DNA from 2 places in the Lysinibacillus sp. BSL11 genome. Region 2 is predicted to be linked to the other one. Evidence: riboswitches for the same ligand, from Rfam matches in the RefSeq annotation. Region 2 holds a riboswitch; the other holds the start of a gene.
What was found. A riboswitch is a leader RNA that binds a small molecule or an ion and turns the genes downstream of it on or off. The one in region 2 is predicted to bind S-adenosylmethionine.
Positions count from the first base shown of each region.

Region 1: it holds a riboswitch for S-adenosylmethionine, as region 2 does, so the genes downstream of both, RCJ95_RS20315 (O-acetylhomoserine aminocarboxypropyltransferase/cysteine synthase family protein) here and RCJ95_RS18990 (YezD family protein) in region 2, are expected to answer to the same signal.

Region 1 is NZ_JAVGCX010000020.1:2,001-5,424, forward strand. It holds gene RCJ95_RS20310 (hypothetical protein) at 1-3, opposite strand, end outside; gene RCJ95_RS20315 (O-acetylhomoserine aminocarboxypropyltransferase/cysteine synthase family protein) at 336-1,637, opposite strand; SAM riboswitch class I at 1,754-1,867, opposite strand; gene RCJ95_RS20320 (glycerol-3-phosphate acyltransferase) at 2,023-2,655, shown strand; gene RCJ95_RS20325 (SLC13 family permease) at 2,851-3,424, shown strand, end outside.
Region 2 is NZ_JAVGCX010000017.1:11,765-15,188, reverse strand. It holds partial or broken gene RCJ95_RS18995 (DUF418 domain-containing protein) at 1-987, shown strand, start outside; SAM riboswitch class I at 1,158-1,253, shown strand; gene RCJ95_RS18990 (YezD family protein) at 1,324-1,479, shown strand; gene RCJ95_RS18985 (flavin reductase family protein) at 1,569-2,054, opposite strand; gene RCJ95_RS18980 (VOC family protein) at 2,204-2,989, shown strand; gene RCJ95_RS18975 (amphi-Trp domain-containing protein) at 3,389-3,424, opposite strand, start outside.

The sequences.
Region 1 (3,424 bases), on a different contig from region 2:
CATTTTAAAACACCCCTTTATCATCAGTTTTGGGAAGAGTAGTCACTGGCTAGGCAACTACTCTTCTATATATTCAAAAGTGGGGAGCACTTATGAAAGCATTTACCTTTTTTAAAAAGAATTTTCGTACTGTTAACTTATTTCCTAGTATATAACACGGATTTAACTAAGTCAACAATACATATAAAATTACTTGGTATTATTTTTTATAAGGTGCTGATAATTAACGGGTGCAGTAATAGGTTGATGTAGCAGCGTTTAACGCATTACCAAATGAGGCTAATCGAATGAGAAAATACGTAAACGCCACAACATTCTACCATTTGTTTTAAACTTTAAGCTTCTACTGTTTGTGCAGCTGTTGTTGCCTGTGTAATGGCCTGATCTAAATCAGCAATAATATCCTCTACTGCCTCTAAACCGATGGATAAGCGAATGAGCGACTCGGTTACACCAGCTTGAACTAATTCGTCTGCTGATAGTTGCTGATGTGTAGTGGAAGCTGGATGAATAATTAATGACTTTGCATCACCTACATTTGCTACATGTGAAAATAATCTCACGCTATCAATAAGCTTTCGCCCAGCTTCTCGTCCACCCTTGATGCCAAATGTAAGCACTGAACCGAAGCCATTTCTTAAATATTTTTTTGCTAACCCATGTGTCGGAAAATCTTCTAGGCCATTATAATTTACATACTCCACAGATGGGTGGTTTTGTAAATACTCAGCCACTGCCAACGCATTTTCATTGTGTTTAGGGATACGCAGATGAAGCGTTTCTAACCCTTGCAATAAATTAAAGGCAGCATCAGCACTTAATGTTGGACCAAAATCACGTAATAATTGTACACGTAGCTTTGTAGCAAAGGCAGCAGAAGCTGTATCAATTCCATAACGTAGACCATGGTAAGAGGCATCTGGTTCAGTAAAACCAGGGAATCGACCGCTAGTCCAATCAAATTTACCAGCGTCTACAACAACGCCCCCTAAAGTTGTGCCATGACCTCCTATCCATTTAGTTGCTGAATGAACCACAACATCTGCACCGTATTCAATAGGTGTAGAACCGTAAGGAGAAGCAAACGTGCTGTCAATAATTAATGGTAGACCATTATCATGTGCAATTTTAGCTACTGCTTCAATATCTAAAACCTTTAAGCTTGGATTACCATAAACTTCTGCAAAGACAGCTTTTGTTTTATCAGTAATCGCCGCATTGAAATTCTCTGGGTTTGTTTCATCTACAAAAATTGTTTTAATACCATAGTTTGGTAATGTGTTAGCAAATAAATTATACGTACCACCATATAAAGAACTAGCTGCTACTATCTCATCACCAGCTCCAGCTAGATTTAAAATGGAAAATGCGATAGCTGCTGCACCAGATGAAAGTGCTACTGCTGCTGTTCCACCTTCCAATAAAGCCACACGTTTTTCAAACACATCAACTGTTGGATTGGTAATTCGTGTGTAAATGTTCCCTGCTTCCTCTAAGGCAAAAAGACGTTGCGCATGAGCAGTGTCTTTAAATACGAAAGCAGTTGAGCGATAGACTGGAACTGTGCGAGAACCCGTCACTGGGTCTGGCTCTTGACCACCATGCAACAGCAATGTTTCTGGTTTAAAATTTGTCATTGTGTACCTCCAAATGGTTATTTTTTTACGATGGTACCGGAGATGAGGAGGATTTTTCTGTAGAAAACAAAAACCCTCTTCAGCTAAGAAGAGGGTTGCGGTTGCAAGTTTTCCTCCCCTTATCTGCCAGATCCAAGTAAGAATCTGTAGGAATTAGCACCTTAGTAAGCTCATTGCTTACTGGTTGCCGGGCATCATAGGGCCTATCCCTCCGCCGCTCTTGATAAGAGTATGAGATTCAATTTCCATCGTTGTTACACAGTATAAACATAGAGTTTTTTTCTGTCAACATGTAAATTTTATTTTTTCCGAAACTTCTGTCTGCTCTTATACGTAATATGAACGCATACACTATTTTAGAAAAAATTTTGAGAGGAGTATTTTTATGGTAAAGGCCGTGATCATTTTTCTTATGATTGGCTATTTAATAGGCTGTATTCACGGCTCTAAAGTGGCTCAATTTTTATCGGGGGTTGATTTAAAAAAGGCTGGGCACGGTAATGCTGGTGCCTCTAATGCTACTCTTTCCCTTGGCTGGAAATATGGCGTTTTAGTTGCCCTCATCGATATAGGCAAAGGTGTTGTGGCTATTATAGGTGCGCATTTTTATCTAGCGGACGCCATTCATTTAACAGAAGAACAAATTTGGCTGCTTACTTATATAATGGCTGCTGGGGTTATTTTAGGTCATAATTTCCCATTCTACATGGGCTTCAACGGCGGGAAAGGAACGGCCTCCATCATTGGTATTTTACTTGCTGTTGATTGGAAGATTGGTTTATTTGCACTTATTTTATTTGTTATTTTATCCTTTGCAACAAATTATTTAATTGTTGGTGTTCTAGAATTTTATCTCGTATTTTGTACAGCAACTTATTTATGGATTCCTGGCATTGGCCCAACCATTATAGCTCTTCTTCTTTTTGGCATAGCCATTATCCTGCACCTTGAAAATATTAAACGATTAGTCATTGGCACAGAGCCTAAAGTAACTTCTGCCTTTAAGAAAAAGAAATAATATTTTTTGGATATTTTTGTATTCTTTGTGACCATGTATTTTCTCTTTATCTACTCATATTGCTGTAAAAAACACAATTTTCACATAGATTTTTTTCTACAATAAAATCGACATATTCTTATCTTAATAAAACATTATACAGGCCGATGTTATGGATAATGATCGTCATTTTTATCGTAGAAAGGATGAGAAAATATGTCTTCCCCAAAGCAAGCAGCTACAAAATTTAATTTAAAGCCACTGTGGATTGGCTTGGCATTCGCGTTACTAATCATTATTACCTTTTTACCTAATAATGGTGATTTACCTATAGCTGGGCAACGAGCTTTAGCCATTTTAGCTTTTGCAGTCATCCTTTGGGTTACAGAGGCCGTTTCATATCCTGTGAGCTCGGCCATGATCATTGCACTAGTAACTGTTTTACTAGGACTCGCTCCGTCAATGGAGGATCCAACTACAGAGCTAGGAACAGCTAGCGCATTAAAATTATCTTTAAGCGGCTTTAGTAATTCTGCCGTTGCTTTAGTAGCAGCAGCTCTTTTTCTAGCGGCAGCAATGCAAATTACTAATCTACATAAACGACTTGCTCTTTGGATTCTTTCATTGGTAGGAACGAAAACAAAAGCTATCGTATTTGGCGCTATTTTAGTCTCTATCGTCCTCGCATTTTTTGTACCTTCTGCTACAGCACGTGCTGGCGCAGTAGTACCGATATTGCTTGGAATGGTGGCAGCTTTTGGTTTACCACGTGATAGTCGGCTCGCTGCCT
Region 2 (3,424 bases):
AACGAATGGTTCAAGATGGTTAATTGCTTTCAACATCTTTTCGAGGGACGTGCTTCGGCCGTATTTGTCATGCTAGCAGGGATAGGGACAGCCTTCATGACTCGTCAAGCTAGAGAGAGTAAGGACCCAATCCTTCTTCGTCAGAATCGACTTACTTTGTGGAAGAGGGCGCTTTTGTTATTTACGATAGGGATAATATTGTATGCGATCGGCTGGACGGGAGATATATTACATTATTATGGCGTGTATATGTTTGTTGCTGCTTGGTTGATTGCCCAATCCAAGAAAATGATGATCTTCATAATTGGTGCCATCCTTATCCTTTCACAATGGCTCCAAATTCAATTTAGTTACCTTGCTGGTTGGCATCCAACATATGTGTTACTAGAGTATCTTGATTTTTGGACACCAGCAGGATTTATAAGAAATTTGATGTTTAATGGCTATCACCCTCTATTCCCCTGGATTTGCTTCTTTCTGATAGGTATGGTAATGGGCACATTAGATTTAACAAATCATACATTAAGAAAAAACTTACTGGTGACAGGTTTATTGCTAGTTATCATGACTGAGACTTGTTCTACGTTATTCATTAAGCTGACAACCATTCATTTATTAGATGTAGAGAGTGCATTGTATTTATTTGATACAGGACCGATTCCACCGAATGTGATGTATGTCCTATCTAATTCGGCTTCGGCTATTGTCATCATCGTGGGCTCCATCTATCTTGTAGAGACATGTAAAAATAAAGTAATTCAATCTTTCATATTAACAGGACAAATGTCTTTAACGCATTATGTTGGCCATGTTGTTATAGGCATTGGAATACTAATTATTTGCCAAAAGCTGGAGAACCAAACACTTGCTTTTTCCATGCTGTATGCCTGCTGTTATTTTTTAGGATGTGTCGTGGTTTCTGTATGGTGGAGGACTAAACATCATCGAGGCCCACTTGAATTCATGATGAGGAAATGGAGCTTGTAATAAATTAATGGATTGCCATCTATTTCTCACTGACTAGGCATAAAATACTTTAGGTATAGGGAGTCTTTTAATCTAAACGACATATTGCATAGTATTCAACTAGGTTTTCTAATATTTTGTATTGACATTCCTATAGCAGAATTATAGAATTATTTTCAAGAAACGCAGTACTCTTATCAAGAGAGGTGGAGGGACTTGGCCCAATGAAGCCTCGGCAACCGAACAACAGGTGCCAAATCCAACAGATGGTGTCTGAGAGATAGGAGGGGCTATCAATCAGTTTGATGCGTTGGCCTCTTTATGAACAATAAGGATAAAAAAGAAGGGGTGTATCGTATGGCTCAGTCAGTAAAAGTAGATGATAAGAAACTAGAGGCAATTGCGAAGGCGATTCAAAATCTTGAATTTGGTGAAGTGCATATTACGATTCAAGATGGTGTGATTGTGCAAATTAATAGGCTTGAAAAGCAGAGATTTCCGCAGAAAAAATAACAATGATTTCAGTAGAACTTATGTCAAACGGCCACCTATAAGCATGAAGGATTTCCTGTGCTTACAAGTGGCCTTTTTTTGTGTAAAGGCTAGCTATAAAAGCTTTTTGGTATGGGACCGATATGGCGGCGATGATACAGCAAAGGCTCTTTTTGAGCATTTGTAATGTCTACGACCTGCCCAATAAAAATGGTATGGTCGCCAGCATCGATTTGCTGAAATGTTTTACATTGTAAATTAGCTGCGGTATCATGTAAAATCGGTAGTCCTAAAGAGGAAGTTGACCATGATGCTTGTGCAAAGCGATCAGGGATTTTACTAGCAAATAGTGTACATAAATGCTCTTGATCACTCGCTAAAATATTGACCGCAAAATTTGGCGCAGTCGTGAAATAGGGATGGAGCTGAGATTTTTTATCGAGTGACCACAAAATAAGGAGCGGGTCGATTGAAACAGATGCAAAGGAATTGACGGTTAAGCCAATCGGTTTTGTGTCATGACATGTCGTGACAACTGTTACGCCTGTAGGATAATTACCTAATGCCAATTTAAAAGCAGCTACTAAATCTGTCATTCAAATCACCTCTTTATGAAATTAGTGAACGGAGTTTGTAGGTAAACGAAACTTTTTTTCATATCCTACTAGTAACTCCTTTTCTTGAGTAAATTTTAAACTAATCAAACATACAGGTAAAGGTAATGGGGAAAGAAAGGGGAATGGCCATGACTTTATATTTTGATCATCTGGTTCATCAAGTGGAGTCACCAGAAAATATAAAGGTTTTCTTCAATAAACGAAATGTCCATACAGTGAATGGTGGGCAGCACACGATGTGGGGGACTTATAATACGTTAAGCTACTTTGGCTTAAGCTACATTGAACAAATTGCTATCTATGATCGTGATTTATTTGAGCAAGCGGCACAATACCCATATTCCCTACATTATACGTTTAAACGTGATCAAGAGCGCCAGGGATTTTCTCGAATTGCTCTGCGCACAAAAAATATTGACGAAGAGGGTCGACGCTTGCGAGCATTGGGCTATGAAGTATATGGACCAGATGCATGTAGCAGAACAAGACCAGATGGCACGGTGGTAGAATGGAAGCTACTGCATTTTGGTAAGCCAGATTTGCCAATTGATTTTCCATTTTTAATTGAATGGGCGGAGGAAAATGAAGAGCGTTTGGTTCAATTAAAGGCAAGTGGTGCCATTGATGTAAAACAGGCTATCACGATGGAATCCGTCCAATTCTACGTCAAGGACATGCAGGCAACAGTAAAACTGTGGCAAGAGGTGTTACAGCTACCAGTGCCTACGCAGTATGAGCAGTATATGTCACTACAGCTACCGAATATGCGTTTAGATTTCTATGAGGAAGAGAGTGCGATGGCAATGACACTTGGTCATGTCAAAGAGGGACCATTTGGTGTGACATTAAAGGATCCTAAACGAACAAAGGAAACATTAGTTTGTCCTGGTGCTTTTTATTGGATAAATCGATAATGAGAAAAAGGCTGGAACATAAGCTAAATAATCTCTAAATTAACAAAACATGATAACTAGGAAAACCGAACTATTCCAAAACACTTCGTGAGCATTTCAGTGGATAGTTCGGTATTTTTGTTGGCTGAAACACTTTTGACCCAGCCACTTTACATAGTGTTGAAAACAAAAATATCCATAGAATTTCTAATGCAGGCTACTTGCTTTCCTGTGGGCGAGCCGCTTCCTCCGCTATCGCTACAATCCACTCACTTTTTAGCAAAGGTGTTCACTACTCATTTTATCGAGAGGTGCTGTCACCCATCACTTTTCTAAAAGGTCTTTTTCTAGTGACATGATCTTTATTCAACAATGGAAAAATCCACTTCAACAGAGAAGTGGATTTTCGTTGCCTATTATTTATTCAATTGTCATTTTTTTCGATGTTTCTGTACC